Regions from separate parts of the Staphylococcus hyicus genome, predicted to be linked through region 1. Evidence: riboswitches for the same ligand, from Rfam matches in the RefSeq annotation. Region 1 holds a riboswitch; the other holds the start of a gene.

Region 1 (16,363 bases):
TGGTCATGCAGGTCATTTTCACTTAGCACAGTCACATCAAAATATTTTACACTCTGAATCTTCTATGTATTTTGTAGAAGCCCCGTCAACGATGAATGAAATGCTTATGGCACAATATTTACTAGAAAAAAATAGTGAAGATCCTCGATTTAAACGTTGGGTGCTTAGCTCGCTAATTTCTAGAACGTATTACCATAATATGGTGACGCATTTACTTGAGGCGGCCTTCCAAAGAGAAGTATATCGTTGTGTAGATCGAGGAGAATATTTAACAGCAGACAAATTAAATGCGATAAAAAAACAAGTGATTGAAACGTTTTGGGGTGATGATGTAGAGTTAACCCCAGGTTCAGAATTAACATGGATGCGACAACCCCACTATTATATGGGTTTATATCCTTATACGTATTCTGCAGGTTTAACAATTGGAACATTAATGGCGCAACGCATCAAACATGAAGGTCAGAAGGCAGTAAATGAATGGCTCGAAGTTTTAAAAGCAGGCGGTAGCATGTCCCCTGTTGAATTAGCACAAATCGCACATATAGATATGACGAGCGAAAAGCCTCTCAAAGATACGATTCAATTTATTGGCTCACTTGTCGAAGAAATTGAAAATTTAACACAGCAAATATAATTTGCCTAAGCGCTAACTTGTTTAAAATAATAGAGTTAGCGCTTATTTAGTTTGACTTAAACACTTCATCACTATATATTAAACATATAAACAACAAAATCGAACAAAAACAAACATGCATATTAATAAAATAGCAAGGATGAGTGGAATGAAAAAAGTATTAACCGTGACATTAAATGCTTCCATTGATATTAGTTATCATATGGATGCAATACGAATCGATACGACAAATCGCGTTTCTCAAGTGTCAAAAACTGCTGGAGGTAAAGGACTTAATGTGACGCGTGTAGCGCATCAATTGGGTATTGATGTTACTGCTAGCGGTATCTTAGGTGGGACATCAGGATTATTTATTAAACAACAGTTGGATCGACTTCATATTCCTCACAAATTTTTAGATAGTGGTGTAGAATCACGCTTTTGTATTGCTATGATAACACCGGATGCACAAACAGAAATATTAGAAAGCGGAACTCAATTGGAATTATCAGTTCAAGACCAATTTCTTATTTTTTATGAAACACTAGTTCAAGCGTATGATATTATTGTTATTTCAGGAAGTATCCCACCGGGTTTAACGGTATCGATTTACCAAAAGTTAATTGAAATTGCCAAACGTCAAAATAAATTTGTTATTTTAGATGTGAATGGTGCGACATTAGCAACGATTTTAAATGATCATACGTCTTTTAAACCGGATCTCATCAAACCTAATGAAGAAGAAATAGCGGAATTAACTGGTTATAACGGTCATTTTTCTATGCAAGGATTACAAGAGGCATTGAAAAAACCGCTATTTAATGATCTGTCAAACATTCTTGTGACACTTGGTAAAGATGGTGCACTGTTAAAGCATCAAGACCAGTTTTATCAAGTCAACATTCCCGAAATAAATGCAGTGAATGCTGTTGGTTCTGGAGATAGTTCAATCGCAGGTTTTTGTTCAGGGTTAACACAGTCTTCCGATATTATATCGGCCACTAAACACGCAATGGCAGCAGGCATGTCGAATGCCATGCAACATGAAACTGGAAAAATTAATCTTGATGATTTTGAAAGTTTGTTATCTCAAATCACCATTAGTCATCTATAATGTCATAAAAAATCCTTCAAAGGTCAGTAATTGACCTTTGAAGGATTTTTTAAATATATGCTACGTGTCATCTATTAAGCTTGATTATCTTGAACGTGAGCCCACCCTTTTTTAGTAAGAACAATTTTACCTGTTTCAATATTGATGAGTCGTTTTTTATATAAATGTCCAATTGCACGTTTAAATGCACCTTTGCTCATATTAAACACTTCTTTAATAGCTTCAGGGCTTGATTTATCCCAAAATGGTAATTCCCCTTCGTATTCCATCAGGAGCTGAATAATTTTTTCACCATCATCATCAAGACGTTCATGTGCTAATGGTAAAAATGATCCATTTAATTCTCCTTTTTCATTAAAACCTATAATGCGTACTTGCATCGCTTCTCCTAATCTTGGTTCCTCACGTCTTTCAGATTCATGAACAAAAATTTTGTGCCCTTTTTCTGAAAGTAAAAAAGTACCTACACGTAAGAGTCGATATGGTCGTGCTGATATAACCTTATTTTGAAATTGGTCATCATGAATAGGTGTAAACATTTGTTGCACTGTCGTTTCTGAGGCTAAACGCGCAAACATTTGTCGCTCACGGTCAATACGTAGTGTACAGAGAACGGCATCTCCTTTTTGTGGCCATAATGATTTGATTTTAGGCAAATCTTCCCATGGTATTAAAACTTCGCGGGGTAAGCCCACATCGACACGTGCACCGTCACGATCCGTACTAATCACATTTACAAAGTCGTAACGCCCTACCGTGATATCAGGCATATTTTGAGTAGCGAAAAGTTCCCCAGATCTATTAGGGAAAATAAAGAAACTGTAGGATTCACCTATTTCTAAATCATCATCGTCGTTAATCTCTGATGGATTTAATTTTACTCTTTCTTTATTTGGTCCTTCTAATATATATGTTGATCCTTCTAGTGCTTTTACTTCTAAAAAGTCTATAGTCCCAACGATTTCATTTTCTTTAAAAGACATAATTATCTCCTCATAATTTGATTAATACTATTATATCATGAGTCAAAGGTAGAAGCATTAAGTGTTCGCTTTAACTAACGGCAAATCATGTCGAAACCCTTCTAAATATATGGTATAATGCACCCGTTAGTATTAATGTATAAAGGAGAAAATGCATGTTACAAGTTACCGATGTTAGTTTACGTTTTGGTGATCGTAAATTATTTGAAGATGTTAATATAAAATTCACACCTGGAAACTGTTATGGTTTGATTGGCGCAAATGGTGCGGGTAAGTCTACTTTTTTAAAAATTCTTTCAGGAGAAATTGATTCTCAAACGGGTCATGTCTCACTAGGGAAAGATGAACGTTTAGCTGTGTTAAAACAAGATCACTTTGCATACGAAGATGAGCGTGTGTTAGATGTTGTCATTAAAGGTCATGAGCGTTTGTTTGAAGTAATGCAAGAAAAAGATGCGATTTACATGAAGCCTGATTTTAGTGATGAAGATGGTATTCGAGCTGCAGAACTTGAAGGTGAATTTGCAGAGATGAACGGCTGGAATGCTGAATCTGATGCGGCTACCCTCTTATCTGGTTTGGGTATTGCGACGGACTTACATGATAAAAAAATGTCTGAGTTAGAAAATAACCAAAAAGTTAAAGTATTGCTTGCACAGAGTTTATTCGGCGAACCCGATGTACTATTACTCGATGAGCCTACAAATGGACTTGATATCCAAGCGATTAGTTGGTTAGAAGATTTTTTAATTAATTTTGACAATACTGTCATTGTCGTGTCGCATGACCGTCATTTCTTAAATAATGTATGTACACATATTGCTGATTTAGACTTTGGTAAAATCAAGATTTATGTCGGGAATTATGATTTTTGGTATCAATCTAGTCAATTGGCACAAAAAATGGCGCAAGAACAAAATAAGAAAAAAGAAGAAAAAATGAAAGAGCTTCAAGACTTTATTGCGCGTTTCTCTGCGAACGCTTCTAAATCTAAGCAAGCAACGAGTCGTAAAAAACAATTAGAAAAAATTGAATTAGATGATATCCAACCGTCATCACGTCGATATCCATTCGTTAAATTTACGCCAGAACGTGAAATTGGTAACGATTTGTTGTTTGTTCAAAATATCTCTAAAACAATTGATGGAGAAAAAGTTTTAGATAATATTTCATTTACAATGAACCCTAATGATAAAGCAGTTTTAATAGGTCAAAGTGAGATTGCTAAAACAACGCTTTTAAAAATCTTATCTGGAGAAATGGCGCCAGATGAAGGTTCAGTAAAATGGGGTGTCACAACATCTCAAAGTTACTTCCCTAAAGACAATTCGGAGTACTTTGATAATGTGAATATGGACCTAGTTGAATGGTTACGTCAATATGCACCTGAAGATGAGCAAACGGAAACATTTTTACGTGGCTTTTTAGGTCGTATGTTGTTTAGCGGTGAGGAAGTTAAGAAAAAAGCAAGTGTACTTTCAGGTGGAGAAAAAGTACGTTGTATGTTAAGTAAAATGATGCTTTCAAGCGCAAATGTATTATTACTTGATGAACCTACAAACCATCTTGATTTAGAAAGTATTACATCAGTCAATGAAGGGTTGAAATCATTTAAAGGTTCTTTAATCTTTACTTCTCATGACTTCGAATTCATCAATACCATTGCCAATCGTGTGATTGATCTTGATGAACCTGGAAGTTTATCTAAAGAAATTTCATATGAACGTTATTTAGAAGAAAAAGGTTTATTAAAAAAGAAATAATTCATAAAGATAACGGTGTGGGCTAAAATTTTTCAAATGTGAGTGCCCATGCCGTTTTTATAGGTATAAGTTTTCAGTAAATTTTAAAAAATCGCCCTTTTCTGTTTACATGAGAAGTGCTGCTATGTATAATGATAAACATAACAAATAAATCATTACTGATGAGGCGCATCAATCATAAGTAGATATATCGTTTATTGCCTGCAAGCATGATATATCCAAAGGGTGAGATGCCGAAATAAACAGGATTTGCAGAAACTGTTTGTTGGATTCTGTGGTTAAGAGCTAAGAGTCTGTCATTATTTACGGATAATGGAGTGCATCACTTGTATATATTCTTAAACAAGTTCGCACACCGAACTTGTTTTTTTATATATTGGTGCCCTATCTATAAATGAATGATCTCAAGTAATGTCTAAATACATACAAATGGAGTGAATAAACATGACAAAATTAGCAGTTGTAGGTGCAACAGGATTAGTAGGAACTAAAATTTTAGAAACAATTGAACGTAAAAACATTCATTTTGATGAATTGGTATTATTTTCTTCTAAGCGTTCAGCAGGCCAAGAAGTAACATTTAAAGGCCAAACCTACACTGTTCAAGAATTGACTGAAGCGGCAACTGATAGTCAATTTGATTATGTGTTGATGAGTGCGGGCGGTGGAACAAGTAAACGGTTTGCCCCACTTTTTGAAAAACATGGCGCAATTGTCATAGATAATTCAAGTCAGTGGCGTATGACAGAAGATATTGATTTGATTGTACCAGAAGTGAATGAACCGACTTTTCGACGTGGTATTATCGCAAATCCTAACTGTTCGACGATTCAATCTGTCGTACCTTTAAAACCTCTTCAAGACACATTTGGTTTAAAACGTGTTGCTTATACAACATACCAGGCTGTATCAGGGTCAGGGATGCAAGGTAAAAAAGATTTAGAAGATGGTGCAACAGGTGCTGCACCTAAAGCTTATCCCCACCCTATTTATAATAATGTATTACCGCATATTGATGCCTTTTTAGACAACGACTATACAAAAGAAGAACAAAAGATGATAGACGAAACGCGAAAAATCTTAAATTTACCCGATTTAAAAGTAACAGCGACTTGTGTGCGTGTACCTGTACAAGATAGTCATAGCGTTCATATGAATGTCACGCTTCAAAAACCAACAACTGTTGAAGAAATTCGTACATTATTTGATAAAGATGATCGTGTGGTTTTAGTCGATGATCCTCGAAACAATGCTTATCCATTGGCGATGAACTCAACGGGGAAAGACGATGTTTTTGTAGGACGTATTCGTCAAGATGACTCTTTAGAAAATACATTTCATATTTGGTGTACGTCTGACAACTTACTTAAAGGTGCGGCATTAAATGCAGTACAGGTGCTTGAGCAAGTATTGAAATTAAAAGGGTAATTTTTGAAGGGAGTCAGATATTATGACGTATATTTTTGAAGGCACGGGTGTTGCTTTAATCACCCCATTTTCAAACCATCAAGTTGACTATCCAGCCATTCGTAAACAAGTTAATGATTTAATAAATCAAGGTATTCAGTCGATAGTTGTAAACGGTACAACTGCTGAGAATCCAACACTCACGCAAGATGAAAAAGATAACATTTTAAAAACTGTCATTGAAGAAAATGCATCTCGCGTGCCTATTATTGTGGGCACAGGGACGAACAATACAGCATATTCAATTCAAGCCTCATTACGTGCTAAAGCACTTGGCGCAGATGCGATTATGTTGATTACACCCTATTATCTAAAAACAAGTCAACGTGGTCTTATTGCTCATTTTGAAACGATTGCTAATGCCGCTGAACTACCTGTTATTTTATATAATGTTCCAACGCGTACAAATTCCACGATTGAAGTTGAAACACTCGTGCATTTAAGTAAACATCCATATATCGTGGCATTGAAAGATGCTACAAATGATTTTGATTATTTAAATGAAATTCAACGACAAATTGACACTACTAAGTTTGCTTTATATAGCGGTAATGATGACAATATTGTTGAATATTATAATCGAGGTGGCCATGGCGTTATTTCAGTAGTAGCAAATGTTATCCCTAAAGCAATTCAAGAAGTTTATACTAATCAGGCATCAAGAGCACAGTTGTTTAAACCAATTGCACAACTGTTAGATGCAATGAGTGTTGATGTTAATCCTGTACCAATTAAATACTTAGCTGCACTCGAAGGATATGGTCAATATGAAGTACGTCTTCCTCTGGTTCCTTTAAATGACAAAGAACAAGCACAATTAAAAGCAGTTTATCATCAATTTAAAGAAGGTGTTGAAACTTGAATATCTTATTGATAGGTTACGGTGCAATGAATCAACGTGTTGCACGATTAGCAGAAGAACAAGGGCATCATATTATAGGAGTCATATTAAAAAATCAAAATCGCGATATCCCCTACCCGATATATAGTAAATTAAGTGACGTTGAATTTGCAGATGTCGCCATAGATTTTTCACATCCAGACTTATTACTACCTTTGTTGGAAGATACGTTTAAACTACCATTAGTAGTTGCAACTACAGGTGAAAAGGAACGTATTACCTCAAAATTAAAAGACGTAAGTGAACATATGCCGGTATTTTTCAGTGCTAATATGAGTTATGGTGTGCATGTGCTCACTAAACTATTAGAAGTGGCGGTACCGCTATTAAGTGATTATGATATAGAACTCACTGAGGCGCACCATAATAAAAAGGTAGATGCGCCTAGTGGTACTCTTGTTAAACTTTATGATGTAATTAAAGATTTACGCGAACAAAGTTATCCTGTATATGATCGTCATGAAAAAACAGAAAAACGAAATGCTGATGAAATCGGTGTGCATGCCATACGTGGTGGCACAATTGTAGGTGAACATGACGTGCTTTTCGCTGGCATTGATGAAACGATTACAATAACACATCGTGCGCAGTCTAAAGATATATTTGCGAATGGTGCTTTAAATGCAGCAGCAAAATTAATCAATAAAGAAAATGGGTATTATACATTTGATCATTTATAAAGGAAGTGACACCTACTATGGTACAAAACTTTACAGCTGAAGAAATTATTAACTATATTAGTGAGGCGAAAAAATCTACACCAATTAAAGTATATATTAATGGTGAATTTAGTGAAGTACAGTTTCCAGATACTTTTAATGTATTTGGCGCTGAAAATTCAAAAATCATTTTTTGTGAAGCAGATGATTGGAAGGCATTTTATGAGGAAAATCATATGTTGATAGAAGATGTAGAAATTGAGATGGATCGTAGGAATTCAGCAATTCCGTTAAAAGATTTAACAAACACAAATGCGCGAATTGAACCCGGTGCGTTTATTAGAGAACACGCAGTGATTGGTGATGGTGCTGTGGTGATGATGGGAGCCACAATTAATATTGGAGCAGTAGTCGGTGAAGGAACGATGATTGACATGAACGCGACATTAGGTGGACGCGCGATAACGGGTAAACACGTACATGTTGGTGCTGGTGCTGTCTTAGCGGGTGTGATTGAACCACCAAGTGCCGAACCAGTTGTTATTGAAGATCATGTGCTCATTGGTGCAAATGCTGTCATTTTAGAAGGTGTACGTGTCGGCAAAGGTGCAATAGTGGCTGCTGGTGCTATTGTTACGCAGGATGTTCCTGCTGGCGCAGTTGTAGCTGGTACGCCAGCTAAGGTGATTAAACAATCGCATGAAGTCAAAGATTCTAAACGTGAAATTGTAGCAGCACTACGCAATTTAAATGATTAACACTCTAAAAGTGTTACTGTAAAGTACTGTATTTTTAAACGTTTTTATAAAATGAATCACATACGTGTATTAATTTACTCCGTGGGGTGCAGCGTGTTAAGTCGACAAAGTTGTCTTACGCTTAACTGCGCCCCTCTTTATACATAAGTAGAGGTGAAAAGAAATGGACGAACTTCAATTTGTAACAATGCACCGTAGATATTTGCATCAACATCCCGAGTTGAGTTTAGAAGAATATGAAACAACAAAGTATATTGAATCATTTTTAAAAGAACTGAATATTCCCTACCAACGCCCTTTGAAAACGGGAATTATTGGTTATCTTGAAGGAAATAGTCATCACACATTAGCTTTTCGCGCAGATATTGATGCGTTACCAATTCACGAACAAAATACTGTAGATTATCGGAGTCAATATGACAATAAAATGCATGCATGTGGTCATGATGGTCATACCACAGCTCTAATGTTATTTGTAAAACGTTGTAAAGCACTATTTGATGCTGGGAAATTACCTCACAATGTAGTGTTTATCTTTCAACCAGCTGAGGAATCAGGTGGTGGCGCCAACCTTCTCATTAAATCAAACGCACTCGCACAATACCAAATCAACGCAATTTATGGCGTCCACATCATGCCCTTTATAAATGAAGGTACTATAGCCATTCGAAATGATGAGATTACAGCAAGTGCGACGGAGTATCGTTTTTATTTAGAAGGTCAATCGAGTCATGTTGCAAATAAAGAACAAGGGCGTTCTGCAGGTGAAGCATTGCATCATGTCATTACGCAATTGGCTCAAATACAACAATATCATCTCAATGGGCTTCAACGAAATATTGTACATGTTGGCCATTTTAAAGCAGGTGAAGCCATTAATACTGTTCCATCGAATGGCTATTTAGAAGGAACCATTCGCACCTACAGTATGAATGATTTAGCAGTGATAAAAAACCAAATGCAAAAAATTTCTGAAAGCGTGCATCATTTATTCAATGTAAAATGTGATGTGACATTTGCTGAGGGATATCCACCTACGATGAATGATCCAAGTTTAAAGAAATATGTTGTAGACAGTATTGAATTTAATGGCAATACAGTTATAGAAAATGAAACACCCTACTTATTTGGTGAAGATTTTAGCTTTTATGGTCAGGTAGCCCCAAGTTATTTTGTTTTTGTAGGGACTAAAAATGAATTAAAACAGTATGTAAGTGGATTACACACCCCACACTTAAATTTTGATGAACATATTTTAATCCGTGTTGCGGATTATTATCAACGATTGTTAATGAATTACAATGAGGTGTAAGAATGACAGCAATATGGCAAGTAAACACGCAACTTTTTCGTGAAAATATTCAAAATGTGAAACAACATCATAATATTATGGCTGTAGTTAAAAATAACGCATACCATTATGGCTTGGCATTTGCTGTAAAGATATTTATGAAAGAAGGTATTGATACATTTAGTACGACTTCTCTTTCTGAAGCGGTTCAAATAAGAAAACTTGCACCAACAGCAACGATATTTTTAATGAACCCATCCCAGCAATTTGATGTGTTACGAGACTATAAAATTCATGTCACCCTTCCATCTAAATCCTATTATGAGAAATATAAAAAAGAGTTGTGGGGAATACATGTACATTTGGAATATGAAAATTTGTTACATCGATCGGGTTTTAAAAATCTAGAAGAAATTCAAGAAGTACTTCAAGACCATTTTAAAAATGAAAACAATAAAATGATTGTGGCAGGATTATGGACGCACTTCGGATATGCAGATGAATTTGATGTAGATGAGTATGATATTGAAAAACACAATTGGATTACTCTCGTTGAGACACTCCTTCAAGCAGGTTTCGAATTTAAATATATACATGCTCAAAATAGTGCAAGTTACTATAGAGAATACGGCATCTTGCCACATCATACTCATGCGCGTGTAGGTATTGCACTATATGGATCGCGACCTTATTCTAAGGTTCCTCGTCATCAAATTAAGCAATCACTTAAGGTAAAAGCTCAAGTGATTCAAGTTAGAACTGTTCAAAAAGGTGAACATTGTGGATATAGCTTTGCTTATACCGTGGAGAATGATGATACGAAATTGGCAGTGATTGATATTGGATATGGTGATGGGATATTGAGAACGCGTGCACAACACGATGTACTTATTAATGGAAAACGCTACCCTATTCGTGCATTGATGATGAGTCACATGTTTGTGGAAGTCGATGATACTGTAGAGCCTGAAGATGAGGTTATCATTTACAATGATATTTTACGAATTGACGATTATACGTTTAAAGGCGTTGGTGCAAACTCTGAGCAGTTAAGCGCGCTAAATGTAAATTCTTTAAAAAAGGAGTATTTGTAATGACAATACAATACAATAATAATGGTGAACTGACTTTAGGTCATACTAATTTAAAAACGCTTGCACAGAGCTTTGGCACTCCGACCATTGTTTATGATGAAACATATATTAGAAATCAAATGAGACGCTATCATCGTGCTTTTCAAAACGTGGGTGTGGATTATGTTTTATCTTATGCGTCGAAAGCCTTTACTTGTATTCAAATGGTTAAGTTAGCTGATGAGGAAAAATTTGACTTAGATGTGGTCTCTATAGGTGAACTTTATACCGCAATTGAAGCTGGATTTGATCCTCAACGTATACATTTTCATGGGAATAACAAAACGTTAGAAGAAATCCAATACGCTTTAAAAAGTGATATAGGTTATTTTGTTGTAGATAGTCTTGATGAAATTGCGTTAATTGATAGGTGTGCGACTAAACCGGTTGATGTACTTTTACGTGTGAACCCAGGTGTAGAAGCGCACACTCATGAATTTATTCAAACAGGACAAGAAAAAAGTAAATTCGGCTTATCTATTAAACATGGATTAGCCAATAAAGGTGTTGAATTGGTGCAACAAAGTAAGCATCTTCGTCTAAAAGGCATACACTTTCATATTGGCTCACAAATTGAAGAAACTACAGGCATGAAAGAAACAGCTAAAATTGTTCTCAACTGGCTTCATAATTCTCAAATTTACATAGATATGTTAAATATTGGTGGCGGCTTTGCCGTAAAGTATGTAGATGGAGATTGTGCATTTAATATTGAAAAAGGTATTCCTGAAATTGTGGAGAATATTAAATCAACTTGTTTAGATTTAGGCTACGTACTCCCTACAATTAGTATTGAACCTGGGCGGTCAATTGTTGCTGAAGCAGGTGTTACATTATATGAAGTGGGTTCGATTAAAGAAATTCCCCAGGTGAATAAATATGTTTCAGTAGATGGAGGTATGAGTGATCATATTCGTACAGCGCTCTATGACGCAAAATATAATGTAATGCTTGTCAATCGTGAAGAAAAAACTGAAGAAACGGTTTCAATTGCAGGGAAATTATGTGAATCGGGTGATATTTTAATTCACGAAGCAAAACTACCAAAAAGTGTTCAACGTGGCGATTATCTTGCAGTATTATCTACCGGTGCTTATCATTACAGTATGGCATCAAACTATAATCAAATTCAAAAACCTGCAGTGTTTTTCGTATGTAATGGCAAAGCCAGAGAAGTCATAAAAAGACAATCTTTGCGTCAATTGATAATCAATGATATAAGGTAATAGCGCTTGGGACTGAGCCATAGATTTTCTCGTTTTAAAAGTTTCCCAAGGTCGTGCTTTTATATCTCTTATTTATAAGGTGTTTCGGTTTCGGAAAATGCTTGAGACGTTTCAACTAAAAAATCAAAATAAATGTTTCATAGTTTTTCACCTTACCCCCTCGACGTCATCACTTTACGTTGTTTATAAACATTAATAATGATAGCCACCAAAATTCATAAATACGATATGAATTTTGGTGGCTATTATAATGACAAGAGCTACTATGTCACAGTTTCATATAATGGACAGGACAAACGTAAATAAACATGGAACGTGTTCTCCGAGTTTAGGATGGGCTTTTTCATTGAAGATATCTCGTTGGTATGGAGACGGCTTTAATAAAAATAAAAAAACAGTGAAGCAGTCCTCACTGTTTTGTATTAGTCAATATTGCATCTATTTATTATAGTTTTACAACGTTTGCAGCTTGTGGACCGCGGTCGCCTTCAACTACTTCAAATTCAACTGATTGACCTTCTTCTAATGATTTGTAACCTTCTTGGTTAATTGCTGAGAAGTGTACGAATACATCGTTTTCACCTTCAACTTCGATAAAACCAAAACCTTTTTCAGCGTTAAACCATTTTACTGTACCTTGTTTCATAATCTGTGAAACCTCCAAGACTAAAATTCAATATGCGTTATTCGCATATTACAAAAAATACTATTTTAACCATATAAAGCATGAAAATATTCTTTGCAATATGGAATAATGCCATTGCTTAAAAACTATTATACGTGAACACTACACTATTTGCAATATCGAAATGAAATTTTTTAAATTAGTCAATTAAAGGTAGATTATAATAAATTTTTTCATTGTTTAATATGATAAAGCTATCAAATATTTGGAGATCTTCATCACAATGTTCACAATAATTCATATCACAATTATTATAAAATGCATACATATGGTACTTACCTACGATGCAATTATCATAAGATGCTTGTGCCTCTTTAATCAAATGTGCGTATGTATTGATAAATGAAGCGTATGTCTCAAAGTAGTAAGTTTCGATACGAAAGTCTCTCCAATCGTCAAACAGCCACCATCCCTCATAATCGGTGCGTATTTTTACAACTTCCCACATTGATTTAGCCCCCTATTCGTGCAAGTGGTAATAACTATCAAAATAAGCTTTTTTGTATGAAATTGCAAGTGTAACAATAAGGATTCCACTTTTTAATTGATGTAAGCAGTTAAACAATTTAAAAATCATATGCAGCGTAAAAATTGCTCATAATCATGCGATTTTACTATATGAACGCACGTATTATTTCTACATATATATAGATTAAACGAATTTGATATGAAATTGCACAAAAATTGCTTAATGAAATGTGACTATTAGCGAATGTTACCATGTTAGTGCACTGCTAACGTACCATTATTTTGTATAGTACAATTTTGTTGCTTTGGTTTGGCAAATTATTAGTTTTTAAGTTCGAAAATACGTATAATTAATGTAAGAGGTGGTAGTTATGAAACATAATTTCATCAGAGTATATGGACGTGTTCAAGGTGTCGGTTTTCGTTATTTCACCCAAAGATTAGCCCATAAATATGATATCGTTGGCTATGTAAAAAATGTTCAAGATTTTGTAGAAGTCGATGCACAAGGGTCTGCTAATAACTTAAAGTTATTCACAGATGCTGTTATAAACGGTGCTTCTCCTGCGTCTGATGTTACTGATTATACAGTTGAAACTAAAGAAATAGATACGACTTTAAAGGAATTTAAAGCAGTATGATGATAAATGAAGGAAGATGACTATGAAATATCAAATTTCAAGACTTTTTGGAGGACTTGTAGGCATTCCAGTAGCTATTGGTGCTTTTTTAACAAGTATTTTTACGTTAGATATTATGTTTATTTATGATATCTTAATTGGATCAGCTGGATTTATTATTGGATATATCCCTACTCAAAGATTAACATCAAGAAGTTACTTGAAGGAATTAAATTTAACGCGTAAGGACTATCGATATATTACGCATCAAATTCATACGACACAAGGTAAAATTAAACGTATTTTCAAAACATTTATCAATGTTCGTTCTATTAATGATTTTAAGCTTGTAAATGATATTTATCGTATTTCTCGAACAGTAAATGCGACTGTACGACAAAGACCAGACCTTTTCTATAATATTGAAAGTTTTTATTACACACATATAGACAATGCCTTGAATTTAATAGAAAGTTACACACGACTAGCTAAAATGCCTGTAAAGTCAACGGAAGAACGTCAAATGTTGCAACAAACACGCATCACATTAGAAGAAGTAAGAAGAAATTTAGTAGCGGACTTAAAAGAAGTGAATGCACAAGATTATAATCAATTAGACACTGAGATGAAACTTAATAAAATTTATCAAAAACGCAAAGAAATGGAGCATAAAAAATGAGAGAATATGACAATTCTAAAGTGGATCAAGGTCATCCTCTAGATCAATATTTTAATTCATTTGATAGTAATGATGTGAAACCTAAACATGCTCATATAGAAGCAATGCATGAAAAACAGCCACAATTTTCTAAGGAAGATCAAGATAAAATAAAAAGTTTATCGCAACAAATTAAACCTTTAGATCATGACAGTTTATTACATTTTGGCTCAAATGCACAATCTCACCTTTCTCAATTCTCCCATCAGATGTTAAATGAAATTCAGTCAAAAGATGTTGGACCTATTGGGGATACTTTAGAAAACTTGATGAAAAAATTAAAAGAAGTCAACCCAGAAGAATTGTCTCAAAAAGATGATGGTATTTTGAAAAAGTGGTTTAAACGTTCTAAAAATTCAATGCAACAACTCTTTTCCCGTATGCAATCTGTGAGTGCGCAAGTGGATCGCATTTCTGTTGAACTCGATAAAAACAAATCATTACTCGTTAAAGATATCAAGTTATTAGATCAACTGTATACTCAAAATAAAGATTATTATGATGTACTAAATTTATATATTGCAGCAGCCGAAGAAAAAAAACAAGAAATCGTTACCCAAGTGTTACCTGATATGCGTGCAAAAGTAAATCAAACTGAAAATCAAATGGCTGTCCAAGATGTTGCGGATATGGAGCAATTCGTAGACCGATTAGAAAAACGCATATATGATTTACAATTGTCACGTCAAATTACATTACAATCAGCGCCACAAATACGCATGATTCAAAATATTAACCAAGCACTAGCTGAAAAAATACAAAGTTCTATATTAACTAGTATTCCATTATGGAAAAATCAAATGGCTATTGCACTCACGCTACAACGTCAAAATAAAGCAGCTGTTGCTCAAAAGCAAGTGACGGATACTACGAATGAAATACTTCTAAGAAACTCAGAAATGTTAAAACAAAATGCACGTATTACGGCTGAGGAAAATGAGCGTGGTATTGTGGATATTGAAACATTGAAGACGACACAGGACAATATTATTCAAACGATTGAAGAGACACTCCAAATTCAAGCTGAAGGAAGACAGAAACGCATGCAAGCTGAAAAGGACTTGCAACAATTAGAGGCGAATTTAAGAGAGCGTCTCGGTGATGCTGAAACGCACCGCAAGCAAACTGATTTATATGAACAGTCATAATATAACGCCCTCAATCATCAATAAAATGATTGAGGGCGTTATTGTTTTATTCTTTTTCATATACGATAATGTCTGACTTTTTGATAAACGCTCCAATGATATATGCAATGATGAGTGTTACGACCATGATTGGGAACCACTCTAAAGCGAATTGATGTAATGGTAATTTGCTAATAAAGCTAAGGTTTGCCCAACCATTTGCGTGTATTACACTAAGAATAGATTCGAGTGAAATTACGGCAACGGTAATTTGTTGTGTAATGCGTCGTGTTGGAATAAAACGCGCAATTAAAATGAGTAAAACCGTTGTAATCGCGATTGGATAAATAATTGATAGCACAGGTACAGACAGTTTGATCACATCATTTAATCCTAAATTAGATAAGAATAAACTGATAAGTGTAAAGATGATTACAAAAAATTTGTAAGATATTTTTGGAAATAATTTATGGAAATATTCACTAACTGCAACAACTAAACCACAAGCAGTTGTTAAACAAGCCAATGCAACAATAATTCCAAGAAGGTATTTCCCGAATGCACCATAGCCGGTATTTGCCATGGTTACAAGCAAATATGCTCCAATGTTTTGATCATTCGCTACGAGTTTGTTCATCGTCGCCTCAGATAAAACAATATGATTGCCGATAAATCCTAATGAAATATAAATAACTGCTAATGCAAAAGCAGCAATTAAGCCAGCTAATGCTGTTTGTTTAAAAATTTGATTCGCATGTTTAACACCTGTTGCTTTAATAGCATTAATTACAATCATTGAGAAAGCAATTGCTGCGATGGCATCCATTGTTAAAT
Region 2 (16,363 bases), 250 kb from region 1:
TTTCTTTTTTTACATCGTCTTTTTCAACGACAAAGATAGGATAAATTAAATCTTCTTTACGTAAATGTGTTTCGCGTACTATAGAGCGCATTGTTGATGAAACGCGTAATCTTCTATGTCTATCAAAATTCATGTTTTTGACCTCTCTTCAATTATTTTAGTAATTAGACTTTCTAAAGTCTGTTGATCCGCTTTAATACAAGTATGACCATATTGCTGAATCGTCCTAGCCGTTTGTTCTCCAATGGCATAGTAAAAATGTGTGCGTTTTGGTGGAGCTGTTTTAAAAAAAGCATGCGCTGCAGATGAACTGGCAAAAGTTATAGCATCAATTTGATTTTCATTCATAGCTTGAACAGCGCAGTTGACAGACGTCTGTACAACTTGAATATCATATAAATCAATTTTCGTTACTTGTATCCCTTGAGAAATAAGGCTATCTGTTAATAACGGTCGTGCTTTTATACTTGAAGGCATAAGTACAACATCCTCTTTTTGAATTGGATGCGTTTTCAAGAAACCCTCTTGTGAATAATCGTTTGGATAAAACCTGACTTCTAATCCAATACTATCACAATATTGTTTTGTTTTTTCACCAATTCCAGCGATGTTTTTTATGTGAACATGTTCCAAGTATGGACGAAACATATTCACAGCATTTTTAGACGTAAAAATAAGCCAATCATAATGAGACTTTAACACACGTTCATCAAATGATAGCGGCACAGGTTTAATAAACGGTAAATGTCTAATCCTTACACGTGCGTCTTCATATGTATGTGTTTGCGTCATCAAAACAATGGGCTTCATTCTTAACACCTCAATGTGATTCATTTAAAGCTTGAATAATTGCATCAGCACCTTGCGCCTTAAGTTGCTGACTTACTTGTTTACCTAAATCTTCAGGATGTTTGCCTTCCGCTTCATATTCAAAACGCTGTTGACCATCTGTAGACATAATCAATCCTTTAAATTGCATTGTGCCTTGCGTTGTCATACGTGCATACCCAGCGATAGGTACTTGACAACTACCATCCATTTCCTTTAAAAATGTACGTTCTGCAGTCACACAAGCTGCAACATCTGGGTTATGTACTTTTTGAAGTAACTTGAGTAATTCTTCATCATCAGCACGGCATTCAATGCCTAACGCACCTTGTCCAATAGCAGGCAGTACCAAAGTTTCATCTAAATATGATGTGACAATATCATCTGACCAACCCATTCTTTTGAGTCCAGCTGCAGCTAATATAATGGCATCATAGTTATCTTCATTAAGTTTGCGTAATCTTGTATCAATATTTCCACGAATCCATTTAATTTTTAAATGTGGATATTTTGCAATAATTTGCGCACCTCTTCGCAATGAACTCGTCCCAATAATACTTCCATGAGGTAACTTTTCAAGTGGAATATGGTTTTTGGCAATATATGCATCTAAAGCAGATTCTCTATCCGGAATACACCCAATTACCAAACCTTCAGGAAGTACACTCGGTACATCTTTTAACGAATGAATAGCAAAATCAATATTCTTTTTAAAGAGTTCATTTTGAATTTCTTTTACGAATAATCCTTTACCCCCTACTTTCGACAATTGACGATCTACAATCTGATCCCCTTTTGTAACAATTTCTTTTATTTCAATATCTAAAGAGGGGTCAATTGCTTTAAGTTTATCTATGAATTGCTTACTTTGTGTTAAAGCTAACTGACTTCGTCTAGAGCCTACGACCAATTTACGCATAACATATCCTCCAAAACTAATTTATACACCTGTCCATTGATGAAAATCTGACAGTTGCGTCACAACGATAAGATTAATCATACAACATATGAACAGTCCAATATTGACATAAATTAACGCAAGTGTTGAGAACTTGCGCAACAATCTAAATATAATATAAAATCCATAACAAAATAATATTAAGATTGATGAGATGACTTTCAAATCTATAAATATGTGATTACCGATAGTAAAAATGCCCCATTGAATACCTAAGAGTATGCTTATTAAAAGTAACATAGCCCCGATAAACGAACTAAAGAACACTCCTTTTTCTAATGTTGCAACACTACCGATTCTAAAGTAATCTTGGTTAAAACGTTTCTCTTTTAAATTGCGAAACTGAATTAAATACAATATCGCGTTAACACATGCAATTGCAAAAAAGAGATAACTTACGAGTGCAAAAGAAATATGGAAGATTAACAACTCGTTAACCACGTTTAAGCGTGAACCATTTAACTTAAATTGGTTTGGATGAAACGTATGAATCGCCATAAACATTAAACCGATAAGGTTCAAAAAAGCAATAAGATAAGCTGAGCTTCTAAAAACTGCAAAAACAAAAGTTATGGTTAATATCAACCATGTTAGAATGTAAAAGCTTTCAATTATTGACGTCAGTGGTAACTGACCCATCCAAAAAATATATAGTATGAGTGAACTGGTTTGGAGAACCCAAGCGAAACCTAACGTATAAAAACCAACATTTTGAAAACGACTATTTTTATGCAAAACATCAATCGTTAAAGTGAGTACACTGATTAAATAAATGATAAAGATACACTCATGAAATCTAATAAAAAATGCTTCTTCCATAGCATCACCATTCTTTAATTATCTAGTAAGAAAAACCTCTGTTTAAGTATATGTTTCTTTTTTTCTGCAGCCTCAGTTTTATAATCCGACGTCACTTCTAAATCAAATATTTCTTTAAATAGGGCCAATTTTTCTTCAGAATATTTGTCATCACTTATTTCTTTCGCTTGTTTAATTGGATCTTTAAGCATTTGATTAATAATACTCTTTGTATGCTTAGATATCACTTTACGTTCACGATCTGATAAATGTGGCAACTTACGGTCAATACTGCACATCGTTTCTTCTTGAATGGCCATGGCCTTTTCACGTAATGCTCGAATGACTGGGACGACACCTAACATTTTTACCCATTCATTATGTTTTTCAATTTCATTTGGAATGCGTTCTGCAATAAGTGAAGCGGCTTTTTGACGTTCTCTCATATTTGCATCAACAAGCCCTTTTAAATCATCCACGTCATAAATAAATATATTAGAATTAACCGTATCTAGTGGCTCAATATCACGTGGTACCGCAATATCAATTAAAACTTGTTGACGATTTTTATTTATTTCATGACTTAATTCAATCATATCTTTAGTAATCATAAACCCTTCCGCACTGGTAGAACTAATGACGATGTCTGCGCCAGTTAAGTAATGTTTCAAATCACCGATGGCTCCCACTGAAATATGATGTTTGTCAGCTAAAGCTTCACCCCGCTCAAATGTTCGGTTTATGACGGTAATATCCGTAACACCAGCACCTTTTAAATTCATGATTGCGAGTTCTGCCATTTCACCAGCACCAATCACAAGGGCATGACGACGGGACAATTTTCCATAAATTTTCTTAGCCAACTCTACTGCAGCATAGGACACACTTGTGGCGTGGTCAGCGATATCCGTTTCGTGATGTGCTTTCTTACTGAATGTAATTGCTTGTTTAAACAATTCATTAAAAATAATCCCCGTCGTCCCTGCTTTTTGCGCAGTTAAAAAGGCATCACGAATTTGACCCAATATTTGTGTTTCACCTAATACAATGGAGTCTAATCCAGAGGTTACACTAAATAAATGAGCCACAGCTTCGTCTTCGATTTTTACATCAGTAAATTGCTTGATTTCATTGACCTCAAAATTAAACTCACGCGCTAAAAAGCGTTGAATATAATAGCGACCCGTATGAATTTGATCCACAATCGCATACACTTCAGTACGATTACAAGTTGAAACAATCACATTTTCTAAAATCGATTTTGTTTCAAATAATGTTTCATGTACGCGACACATGTCCGCGTTATTAAAACTTAATTTTTCTCTTAATGATACATTCGCAGTGTGATGATTCACACTTACAGAAATTATATACATTATAACGCCCCCGTTAAGTCTACAATACCCAAATTATAACATACATTAAAGTCATTCTAATTATTATTGCCTTTTTTTATAAGTTGTTAAATTGTGTTGTCAAGAATTTGTCAAACTCAGCATTAAAGGTGCGTCTTAATTGCATCCCAAATTAATTGCTGATTCTTTTTATCAACTGAGGAGTAACTTATAATTTGATCGCCTTTTTCAAGCTCTAACGTTTCTTTAATAATTTTAATATGCTTTTGAATTTTCCCTTTAGGAATTTTATCCTCTTTCGTCGCGATGATTAAAGTAGGTATGTCATGATATTTTAAGAAATCATACATTAATACATCATCTTCAGTTGGTGGATGTCTTAAGTCAACCAATTGAATCACCAGTTTTAATGCCTCACGTTGAGTAATATACGTTTCAATCATTTTCCCAAACGCTTCTCTTTGCTTTTTACTTACTTTAGCATAACCATATCCTGGTACATCGACAAAAATCAATTGATGATCAAGATTAAAAAAGTTTAACGTTTGGGTTTTTCCTGGTTGTTGAGATGTTCTTGCCATATTTTTACGACCTATCATACTATTTATAAATGATGATTTACCAACATTGGAACGACCACTTAGCGCTACTTCGGGTAAGCCAATGTCAGGGTACTGATCAGGTTTTACTGCACTAATAATAATATCTACATTATTTGGATTAATATTCATGTTTCCACCTCATAAAAAAGCCTAAGTTGAATCGTTACATTCAGCTTAGGCCTATATTGATGCCTATCGTTATGCAGAAGTTTTCTTATCGTTTAAAAGGTTTCCTTCTGAATCATATAAATCAGGCTCAGTTTCATTAACAATTGTTTCTTTAGTGATTACAACTTTTGCAACATTTTCCGTTGAAGGTACATCGAACATAATGTCTATTAAAGCTTCTTCAATAATTGAACGTAACCCACGAGCGCCAGTTTTACGTTCAATAGCTTTTTCACTTATTGCATTAAGTGCATCATCTGTAAATTCTAATGCAACATCGTCGAGTTCTAGCATCTTTGTGTATTGCTTCACTAATGCGTTTTTAGGTTGTGTTAAAATGTTTTTCAACGCTTCAACATCAAGTGTTTCTAAATTTGCAACAATCGGTACACGACCAATAAACTCAGGGATTAAGCCATACGTTTGTAAATCTTCAGGACGAATATGTTCTAATAATGATGCATCATCATAATTTGATACTTCGCTACTTGCAAATCCAATGACTTTTTCTCCTAAACGGCGTTTAATCACGTCTTCAATGCCATCAAACGCACCACCAAGAATAAATAGAATATTTGTAGTATCGATTTGAATAAATTCTTGATTTGGATGCTTACGTCCACCTTGTGGCGGTACACTTGCAGTCGTACCCTCTAATATTTTTAATAATGCTTGTTGCACACCTTCACCTGAAACATCACGTGTAATCGATGTATTTTCAGATTTACGAGCAATTTTATCAATTTCATCTACGTAAATGATTCCTTTTTCAGCTTTATCAATATCAAAATCTGCAGCTTGGATTAAACGTAAAAGAATATTTTCTACATCTTCGCCAACATAACCTGCTTCAGTTAAGCTCGTTGCGTCTGCAATCGCAAATGGTACATTGAGTGTACGGGCTAATGTTTGGGCTAATAAGGTTTTACCACTACCAGTCGGTCCTATAAGCGCAACGTTACTTTTTTGTAACTCAACGTCATCATCTTTAGGCCCTAATTGTTTAACACGTTTATAATGGTTATATACAGCTACTGCTAACGATTTTTTAGCTTTATCTTGACCGATAACGTAGCTGTCTAATTGTTCCATAATTTCTTTTGGTGTGGGTAATTCTGTAAGTTCTTCTGTTTCGTTTTGATTCAATTCTTCTTCAACAATCTCAGAGCAAAGTTCGATACATTCATTACAAATGTATACGCCACTTCCTGCTACAAGCTTCTTGACTTGGTCTTGATCTTTACCACAGAAAGAACATTTTAAGTTTTCTTCATCTTCATTGAATTTAAACATAATTGATTACACCCCTGTTCTTCTATGACTATACTAAAAAGCATTCTATTACGCAAATGGATAGCCTATCAAGTTATTTGCATAAAATAAGATGGGAGTGAATGTGAAACCGATGTGCATCACTTGGCTTCAAACACTCACCCCCGCAACTATTCATTTACTATTTAAATTGAGAAATGAAACCCTATCAGCATATTTCATTATCTCAAAGCTTATTTGTCGCTTTCTTCTGCTTCAGTCGCTTCAACAAGCTTAGCTTCTTTAACTAATAAATCAATAACTTTTTTCACACGTACGTCATTTTTAACGATGTCAGTGTTACCTAAAGTTGATTTAATATCGTCTACAGAAATACCGAATTGAGTACTCATTGTTTCAAGTTCTTTCTGAACATCTTCGTCTGTTGCTTCGATATTTTCAGCATCTGCAATCGCAGCTAATGTTAAGTTCGTTTTCACACGTTGTTCTGCATCTTCTTTCATTTGACCACGTAAATCCTCTTCAGATTGACCTGAAATTTGGAAGTACGTTTCAAGGTTTAATCCTTGTTGTTGTAAACGTTGTGCGAATTCTTGTACCATGCGATCTTCTTCTGTTTTAATCATCGCATTTGGAATATCAACTTTAGCATTATCTGTAGCTTTTGTAATTGCTTCTTCTTTTTGTGTATTTTCAGCTTCAGTCGCTTTATTTTCTGCTAATTGCTTACGTAAGTTTTCTTTATATTCATCTACAGTATTTGCTTCAGAATCAAGTTCATTCGCAAGCTCGTCGTCTAATTCTGGCACTTCTTTTGATTTAATTTCATTGATTTTTGTTTTGAAAGTTGCTGGTTTACCTGCTAATTCTTCAGCGTGGTATTCTTCAGGGAATGTTACTTCAACATCCTTTTCTTCACCAACTGCTAATCCAACAAGTTGTTCTTCGAATCCTGGGATAAACATACCAGAACCGATTTCTAAATCATAACCGTCAGCTTGTCCACCTTCAAATTGTTCACCATCAACATAACCATCGAAGTCAAGATTTACAGTATCGCCTTCTTCAACTTTACCGTCTTCTTTAACAACCATATCAGCCATTGCTTCTAAACGTTGTTGAACAGTTTCTTCAACTTCTTCATCTGTTAATTCAGTATTTTGTTTTTCAATTTCTAACCCTTTGTAGTCACCTAATTCAACTTCAGGTTCTACAGTAACTGTCGCATCAAATTTGAATTCTTTACCTTTTTCAATTTGAGTAACTTCAATTTCAGGTTGATCTACTGGATTAATACCAGCTTCTTCAACTGCATTGCTGTATGCTTTTGGTAATAAAATGTCTACAGCGTCTTGATATAACGCTTCAACACCAAAACGTTGTTCAAAAATTGGACGTGGCACTTTACCCTTACGGAAGCCAGGAACGTTAATTTGCTTTACTACTTTTTTAAATGCTTTATCTAAAGCCTTATCTACTTCTTCAGCAGGAACAGTTACTTGTAATAACCCTTCGTTGCCTTCTTTCTTTTCCCAAGTTGCTGTCATGTGTATAAACCTCCATGATATACTATTAAAATTTTTCAACTTCTTCATTATAGCATAGGTTGGCGTAGTGATAAACCCAAGCGCCTATGTATTTAATAAATTTATAAGTTCAACCAATGCATGTAAGTCGTCATCCTTTTTGTTTTCTTCGCCTGTTAAGGATTTAAAATATATTTGATAGGCTTTCAACCAATGGTCAATAGTATCAATTGAAGCAATTTCAAAAGGATACAACGCGATATTGTGTGTATTGAGGTGCACATACGCCTCACTTACTAATGATGGCATTGCTTTCTCTAACCATTCGATGATTTTTGGCATCAGTTGATTGCTGAAGCTTGTGTGTGAAACGCCTTTTAAACGATGAGGTTTAACCTCTGTGTGTAAGCCAAATTTTTCAATATGAAGCGGTTGTTCATAGCGTGCAAATTTTAAATATTCAAGAATAAGCGTCATTAGCCGATGATTAAGGGATTCATGTTTGATATAAAATGCAAATGTATCTGCATATTGATAAGCATGATCATCAATTAAATCTAATAACAATTTCGTTTGTTCACCATTAGAAAGACTAAAGAAAGATTGCAATTGGTGATGAAAATAATCTTTACGCTTATTAAGTTCTGCCGTCGCTTGATCTTTAATAGGTAAAAATACTAAGCGTGTTTGATGTTCGTTAACTTCATCTATGACTTGATTAATAACCTCGATAACAGCATGATATTGTTTTAGTTCAAATAAACTTTTCACATAATAAATCATAAAAGTATCATAAGGTTGAAATCCTTGTGACAATAAAATGTTTGCCTCTTCTTTTAATTCAAGGTATGACTTTAACTCCCATAATGTTTCGCATTTCATTAGTGCTAATTGTGACGTTAACTCAAAAGATGCTTCGTACGTAATGAATAAATCATACACACGTTCATAATCGCCTTGATTAAAAAAGGCGATCATATCTTTTTCGATCTTATGTTTACGCTTTGGAAATGGAATTATTTCACTCATCTTTATCACCTATTTCAAATCTTGTAAAATAAGCGCACTCCATGATTCGAATTGATTTAAATCATTGATGTCTTCAAGAGACTTCCATTCTATTTTCAATGTATCTGTTTCTTTAACTTCTATGTCATTGGCTTTGACTTTAACTTTAAAAACAATACCAATATGAACTTTACCCACTTCGTTAGAGTCGTCATTGATAAATCCAACATGTTCAAGTTGTGATGCACTTGTAACATGGAGCCCCACCTCTTCTTCAAGCTCACGACTCGCATTGACAATAATTAAGTCATTGATGGTTTGTGCATCTGGAACATCATTCATATGCCCACCTACACCAATAGAGCCTTGTCCGTGTAGTCGTGCTTCACCACCACCTGATAAACGTTCATAGACTAAAAGGTCGCCATTTTCATTTTCAAGTATGCAGTAAGATATAAGTTGTTTATAAGATGGATCCTCTTCCATATCCCCACGTCTTTTAACTTCATACTGGTCTAATGTGTTAAAAATTTCAATACTCTTCGCATCACTTTTAGAAATAAAACCATTAAAAGCATTCTTTTCCTGGTTGAACAACGAATCACGTTGTACGACAGCGATTTGTTCATCAAATTTCGACATAATGTTCTCCTTTATATTCATTTTCTTAATCGTATCAGAGAATGGGTATAACGAAAAGTGATATACCATATCAATGACAGCCTACACATGGTTTATTCTCATTTAACCCCATATTTTCGTCTAAATTATATTGAAGAAACTACATGCACACAAAGATAAAAATGCTTTTCACTTAAAAGTATCTCTCTTTAGTCGTGAAAAGCATTTTTTATTAAGGTTTATTTTAAAGCGTCTTTTGCTTTCTTTACTAATTCAGCGAACGCTTTGTCATCTGAAATTGCAATTTCAGAAAGCATTTTACGGTTAATATCAATACCAGCTGTTTTTAAACCGTTCATTAAACGTGAGTAGCTGATGTCGTGCTGACGTGCCGCAGCATTGATACGTGTAATCCACAATTTACGGAAATCACGTTTTCTTTGACGACGGTCACGGAATGAGTATTGACCTGATTTCATTACTTGTTGTTTTGCTACTTTATATAATGTACTTTTTGAACCAAAGTAACCTTTTGCTAATTTGATCGTCTTTTTACGACGCGCTCTTGTTACTGTTCCACCTTTAACACGTGGCATAATAAATTCCTCCTTTTATCTCTTACGGTATGTCATTCATACCTTTACGAATGCTTAAATTATTTAACGTATGTTAATAACTGTCTTACACGTTTTGCATCGCTCTTAGATACTAATGATGCTTTACGTAATTGACGTTTTTGTTTTGTAGATTTGTTAGCGAATAAGTGAGAAGTGTACGCTCTAGAACGTTTTAATTGACCAGATCCAGTTCTTTTAACACGTTTCGCTGCTCCGCGATGAGTTTTCATTTTAGGCATAGTGAGTTCCTCCTATTTAATCGTTGTTTATTTTTCGTTAGTTGGCGCTAACATAAGAAACATTTGACGCCCTTCCATTTTAGGTTTTTGTTCAACAGATGCGATGTCTTTACATTCATCTGCAAACTTTTCTAAAACGCGTTGGCCGATTTCTTTATGTGTAATTGCACGCCCTCTGAAACGAATTGAAACTTTAACTTTATCACCTTTTGATAAGAATTTGCGTCCGTTTTTAAGTTTCGTATTGAAGTCATGTTCTTCAATTGTTGGGCTTAAACGAATTTCTTTCACGTTGATAATTTTTTGTTTCTTTTTCATTTCTTTTTCTTTCTTTTGTTGCTCAAATTTGTACTTACCATAGTCCATAATACGAGCAACAGGCGGTTTTGCATTAGGTGCAACAACAACGACATCTAATCCTAGTCGATCTGCCATCTCTAATGCTTCATGTTTGGTTTTCAAACCAATTTGGTCACCGTTTTGACCGATAACACGTAATTCTTTTGCGCGAATCTTTTCGTTTACTTGCGTTTGATCCTTAGCTATGGTTGACACCTCCAATAGTTTTACGAATGGTCCAAGTACAAAAAGAAGCGAGGACATCTTATGTCCCCGCCTCTTCAATAACATGAACGTTCTTCACATGTTTATCGTTTACCTGCCAACTGCTTGATGCGTCGCTACAGGTGAGAAGCGGGTGCTTCTACTTGGTCCGTTTCGTAATCAACAAAAATAACTATACCAAGTTGTTACGAATTAGTCAACATGTTTCTGAAAGTTTTTTTCTTTCGTTGAAATAGAAGGATCTAAGTTCACATCATTTAAAGGTATTAATTTTGTTTTATATCTCAACTTATGGTAGAGAAAGAATCCTAAAAACACTGGAATACCCATATACGTGATTAGGAAACGATTAAAATCAAAGTTACCACTTTGAATGAAGTCTACATCTTGACCGATAATCACAACTACACATAAAACACCAGCGAGTATTGGGCCAAATGGAAATAATTTTGCTTTATAAACCAGTTTGTCTTTATCATAATTTTGCGCTTCAAATGCTTTTCTAAAGCGATAATGACTTATTGCAATACCAACCCACGCAATAAATCCAGTCAAGCCACTTGCAGCTACAATATATTCATACGCGTTACCACTTACTTGTTGAACGATGAAGATTAGGACAACAATCGTAGCTGTTGCAAGCATTGAGATAATCGGCGTGCCGTTTTTATTTGTATTTCCGAAAATACGTGCAGCGAGTCCATCCTTACTCATTGAATACAGCATGCGTGTACTTGCATACATACCTGAATTTCCTGCAGACAATACAGATGTCAAAATAACTGCATTCATAAATGAAGCTGCAAAAGCCAATCCCGCATTTTTAAATACTAATGTAAATGGTGATGTTGCAATATCATTTCCGCCACCCATCAATGCTGGGTTATCATATGGAATTAACATCCCAATGATGAAAATAGCTAAAATGTAGAAAAGTAATATACGCCAAAAAACTTGTTTAATCGCTTTCGGCACTGCGCGTTGTGGGTTTTCAGATTCGCCTGCTGTAATACCAACAAGTTCTGTGCCTTGGAATGAGAAGCCGGCGATTAAAAACACACCAAAAACAGCAAGTAAACTACCACCAAAGCTACCACCTAAAATCGGTCCATCGCCTTTCGTGAACGTATCAAATCCTACAGCTTGGCCGCCCATAATCCCCACAATAGTGAGTAAACCTACGATTATGAAAATAATGACTGTTGCTACTTTGATAAATGCGAACCAATATTCGCTTTCGCCATAAACTTTGACAGATAAAGCATTTAAACTGAAGATGATACACATGAACAAGCAACTCCATGCCCATGCTGGTAAAAATTGTAATGGCGCCCAATATTGTATAACTTGAGCAGCTATTGTGACATCTGCAGCGACGGTAATGACCCAGTTAAACCAATAATTCCATCCAAGAGCAAATCCTAAAGAAGGATCCACAAACCGAGTAGCGTATGTGCTAAATGACCCTGATACAGGTAGATAGGTCGCCATCTCCCCTAAGGATGTCATTAAGAAAAAGACCATAATACCAATTATTGCATAGCCTAACAAAGCTCCCAATGGTCCAGCGTCTCCAATAGCACCACCAGACGTCATAAATAAACCTGTACCTATCGCACCCCCAATAGCAATCATCGAAATGTGTCGATCTTTTAGGTGCCTTTGAACCGTGTTTTCATTTTCTAAATTTCCCTGACTCATAAATACATCCTTTCCCTTTACTTAGAGGTAGGTGTAAACATTGCGTTACCTTGATTTATGTGTATTTTGTTTAAAAAGAAACAAAGGTTACATCGAGGATGCAACCTTTGTTTTTATATTTCAACATAGATAGCACACCACTATTGTGACAGTCTGGTCCCTATTCGAAAACCAGCCCAATAAAAGTTGTTGATGGATCAACTTTTATTTCGGCGTCTTTACCTTTAATTTGTGCAACATATGCCCCATTCGACTTCTGACAAACGACTTATTAAAGACGCAACCTCTAACTAAATTTTATTAAATTTTAGATTTGTATATACTATAGCTTAAAGTGCTCTGAATGACAAGTTATCTTTTCTTTTTCAAACGAATTTCATCGACTAAATTCCAAATAAACGTGTCTTTTTCAACTGTCTCTTGATCTTTCGAGCCATATTTACGAACATTCACTTCATGATTTTCAACTTCTTTATCCCCTACTACAAGCTGGTATGGAATCTTTTTCATTTGTGCTTCACGTATTTTATACCCCATTTTTTCATTTCTATCATCAATATGAACGCGCACACCATGAGATTTTAATTCATCTTGAAGTTGTCTCGCATAATCGTAATGCAACTCAACGTTTACTGGAATAATTTCTACTTGTTGCGGTGCTAACCATGTTGGGAATACACCTTTTGTCTCTTCAGTTAAAAACGCCACAAAACGCTCCATTGTAGATACGACACCACGGTGTATCACGACAGGACGATGTTGTTCACCATCTTTACCAATGTAGTTTAAGTCGAAACGGACAGGCAATAAGAAATCAAGTTGAACTGTAGATAATGTTTCCTCTTTACCCATCGCTGTTTTTACTTGAACATCCAATTTCGGACCGTAAAATGCCGCTTCGCCTAATGCTTCTTCATACTGAAGACCAAGTTCATCAACTGCTTCTTTTAACATCGATTCCGCTTTATTCCACATATCATCGTCATCGAAGTATTTTTCCTTATCTTCAGGATCACGATAACTTAATCTAAAACGATAATCTTCAAAACCAAAATCTTTGTACACGTCTATAATCATATTTACAGTTCGTTTAAATTCATCTTTTATTTGATCAGGTCGTACAAAGATATGTGCATCATTTAACGTCATACCACGCACACGTTGTAACCCCGATACTGCACCACTCGCTTCGTAACGGTGCATTGTACCTAATTCTGCAATACGTATCGGTAATTCACGATATGAATGTGGCTTATTCGCATAAATCATCATATGATGCGGGCAGTTCATTGGACGAAGTACCATCGCTTCATCCTCATCAAGTTGCATGACTGGGAACATATCATCTTGGTAGTGATCCCAATGGCCAGATGTTTTATATAGATTGACATTCGCCATGATTGGTGTGTAGACGTGATCGTATCCTAAACTTACTTCTTTATCTACAATATACCGTTCAATTTCACGTCGTATCGTAGCACCATTTGGCAACCATAATGGTAAGCCAGCACCTACGAGTTGATTGTTAGTGAAGAGTTCTAAATCTTTACCAATACGACGATGATCACGCTCTTTACGTTCTTCAAGCATTTTTAAATGTGCTTTTAATTCTTTTTTATCAAAAAATGCAGTACCATATATGCGTTGAAGCATTTTGTTATTACTATCTCCTCGCCAGTATGCTCCAGCAGTAGATAACAATTTGAATTCTTTAATTTTAGCTGTTGTTGGCACATGAACACCACGACATAAATCTGTAAATTCACCTTGTGTGTATAGCGTAACCTTCTCATCTTCAGGAATCGCTTCAATTAATTCTAGTTTATATGGATCATCATTAAAAAATGCTTTTGCTTCATCCCGACTCACAACACGATGCGTAATAGGATGGTTTTCGTTTACGATTTGTTTCATTGTTTTCTCAATTTTTTCAAAGTCATCACTTGATACTTTGTCATTCATATCAAAATCATAATAGAAACCACCTTCAATGACAGGCCCCACCCCAAACTTTACATCTCCATATAAGCGTTTTAGCGCCTGTGCCATTAAATGCGCTGTTGAATGACGTAGAACTTCTAAGGCCTCTTCACTACCTGGTGTAATAATTTCTATTTCACCATTTTCTTCTAATGGACGTGTTAAATCGACCATTTGGTGATTGAATTTCCCTGCGACTGCTTTTTTACGAAGACCTGGACTAATCGATTGCGCTATTTCTTCAGTTGTTATCCCTTTTTCAAAACTTTTTTCATTTCCATCTGGAAAACGAATCATGATTTGTGACATATACATCCTCCTCAAATTTTAACGACTAAAATAAAAAGACCCCATCCCAATATAGGGACGAGGTCATCGCGGTACCACCCTAGTAATGCATATAAAGCTATGCAAACTCTACTTAAGATAACGGTCTTGAGCCGGACATTCATTACAAATGTCATACTGAGGGAGTAATGCTATACGTTATTAACTACACTCTCATCAAACGGTAGCTCTCTGTATAATAGACTATATAACATCTTATCCTCTATTTTTGTCGTCATTTAGTTACTTTCATTATAGCGCTTTTTAATTTTTTTTCAACGTTTTCTATAATTTTCTCCCTCTAATCGATAAGGTTCGGCTAAAGTTTTAATTCGCTCCATAATTCGAGCGGCTTTAGTCACTTCAGTCCCACCTCTTGTCACAGATAAATGATGTTCAAGTTCATCTAAGTTTAAATTCGAACTAAAAAACGTAGGTAAATCTTGTATCATACGATAGTGTAGAATCGGTCCTAACACCTCGTCTCTTACCCACGGAGATATTTCTTCAGCACCAATATCATCTAAAAATAATACCTGCGCTTCTCTCACTTCTTTAACTCGACGATCCGTCGAACCATCTTTAAAGCCATTTTTTAAGGTACGGATAAATTCCGGTACATAAATAATTGTAGATGGTACGCGATTACTTTTAAGTTCATTAGCAATTGCGCCTAATATAAATGATTTTCCAGTACCAAATTCTCCATATAAATAAAGGCCTTGCGTCGGTTGTTTCGCAATAATTTGATCTATCATATCATCTAAACGCATCGCAAGTTCTAAACGATTTCTTCGATTCATATAAATATCTTTAATTTTTGCATTTAACGTTTCGGGATGCATATGAAAGGAAGTAATCATATTACTATAAAACTTTGCTTCATCATGTTTGATTTTACAAGGACATGGCGTATATTTGATTTTTATGCGATTGTTTTCAATGTACAATTCGGGAATGTGTCCTTTTACAAAGTTTGGACAGTTTTCAAATGAATGGTCATCATCACAATGCTTTTGTTGGTCTTTATATTCTTGAAGTATATTCAAATCTTCATCAATCATACGATTCGTTAATTCTTGTTGATGGTCGTCTAAAAATCGTTTAACATCTGGATCTTTTAAGACATCACGTTTAATTTTAGCAATACGCTGTTCAAAGGCATCATTCGAACCCATAATGTGACGAAATGATTTCATTCTTTTTCACCTGCCCGTTTTTTGTTCTTCAACTTATTTAAAAAAGCTGTTTTTTCCTTTTCAAGATGTGCTTGATCTTCTTTTTTTAGCTCAAATTCTTCTGGATGGGTTAACCACCGTGGCGTTTTCTCTAACGATTGCATCTGTTGTTTATAGCGGTACTGAGAGGGTTGAGATTTTGTATAACTTTGTGTTTGGTTTTGTTTTATTTTTTGAGCAAGCTCATGTGCAGATCTCGCATCTGTCACTTTATTTTTCTTCCAACTCGAAGCAACGGAAAGAACATAATTTTTAGGTAGATTTTGGTCTTTTGTTAACATGACATATTGAAGTAATACATTGATAGCGCCAAAACTTAATTTTTCTCGCGTAATCAAATCTTCTATCATCGCTTTTTGTTGCGGTGTGGGTTCCGCATCCCCCCAAGAAGTCAACATGACAATCGGACTAGTATTATCCAACATATCATACCATTCTTCCCAATTTGTCACCTCTGTATTCGTTGATTCTTGTGTTGTTTGTGACGACGTCGTGACTTTTGAAGCAACAAGTGACGGCAATTCTTGTTGATTTTCAATCATATAATATTCTTGCGCTGTT

The links. Region 1 has a riboswitch for lysine ahead of SHYC_RS07300 (aspartate-semialdehyde dehydrogenase). Riboswitches for the same ligand answer to the same signal wherever they lie in the genome.
Region 2: another riboswitch for lysine. It lies ahead of SHYC_RS06015 (amino acid permease); the one in region 1 lies ahead of SHYC_RS07300 (aspartate-semialdehyde dehydrogenase).

The regions. Positions count from the first base shown of each region.
Region 1 covers NZ_CP008747.1:1,512,633-1,528,995, reverse strand. The annotation lists gene pepF (oligoendopeptidase F) at 1-637, shown strand, start outside; gene SHYC_RS07315 (1-phosphofructokinase family hexose kinase) at 786-1,730, shown strand; gene SHYC_RS07310 (CvfB family protein) at 1,805-2,713, opposite strand; gene SHYC_RS07305 (ABC-F family ATP-binding cassette domain-containing protein) at 2,869-4,476, shown strand; lysine riboswitch at 4,630-4,807, shown strand; gene SHYC_RS07300 (aspartate-semialdehyde dehydrogenase) at 4,921-5,904, shown strand; gene dapA (4-hydroxy-tetrahydrodipicolinate synthase) at 5,927-6,805, shown strand; gene dapB (4-hydroxy-tetrahydrodipicolinate reductase) at 6,802-7,524, shown strand; gene dapD (2,3,4,5-tetrahydropyridine-2,6-dicarboxylate N-acetyltransferase) at 7,542-8,261, shown strand; gene SHYC_RS07280 (M20 metallopeptidase family protein) at 8,425-9,573, shown strand; gene alr (alanine racemase) at 9,576-10,646, shown strand; gene lysA (diaminopimelate decarboxylase) at 10,646-11,911, shown strand; gene cspA (cold shock protein CspA) at 12,357-12,557, opposite strand; gene SHYC_RS07255 (DUF1033 family protein) at 12,736-13,044, opposite strand; gene SHYC_RS07250 (acylphosphatase) at 13,436-13,705, shown strand; gene SHYC_RS07245 (5-bromo-4-chloroindolyl phosphate hydrolysis family protein) at 13,728-14,363, shown strand; gene SHYC_RS07240 (toxic anion resistance protein) at 14,360-15,550, shown strand; gene brnQ3 (branched-chain amino acid-like transporter carrier protein BrnQ3) at 15,597-16,363, opposite strand, start outside.
Region 2 covers NZ_CP008747.1:1,263,297-1,279,659, reverse strand. The annotation lists gene hemB (porphobilinogen synthase) at 1-133, opposite strand, end outside; gene SHYC_RS06075 (uroporphyrinogen-III synthase) at 130-810, opposite strand; gene hemC (hydroxymethylbilane synthase) at 821-1,747, opposite strand; gene ccsA (cytochrome c biogenesis protein CcsA) at 1,769-2,605, opposite strand; gene hemA (glutamyl-tRNA reductase) at 2,620-3,960, opposite strand; gene yihA (ribosome biogenesis GTP-binding protein YihA/YsxC) at 4,083-4,670, opposite strand; gene clpX (ATP-dependent Clp protease ATP-binding subunit ClpX) at 4,740-6,002, opposite strand; gene tig (trigger factor) at 6,215-7,528, opposite strand; gene SHYC_RS06040 (hypothetical protein) at 7,613-8,536, opposite strand; gene SHYC_RS06035 (NUDIX domain-containing protein) at 8,546-9,157, opposite strand; gene rplT (50S ribosomal protein L20) at 9,376-9,732, opposite strand; gene rpmI (50S ribosomal protein L35) at 9,792-9,992, opposite strand; gene infC (translation initiation factor IF-3) at 10,020-10,547, opposite strand; ribosomal protein L20 leader region at 10,574-10,707, opposite strand; gene SHYC_RS06015 (amino acid permease) at 10,749-12,257, opposite strand; lysine riboswitch at 12,380-12,554, opposite strand; gene thrS (threonine--tRNA ligase) at 12,609-14,546, opposite strand; gene dnaI (primosomal protein DnaI) at 14,840-15,763, opposite strand; gene SHYC_RS06000 (replicative helicase loading/DNA remodeling protein DnaB) at 15,760-16,363, opposite strand, start outside.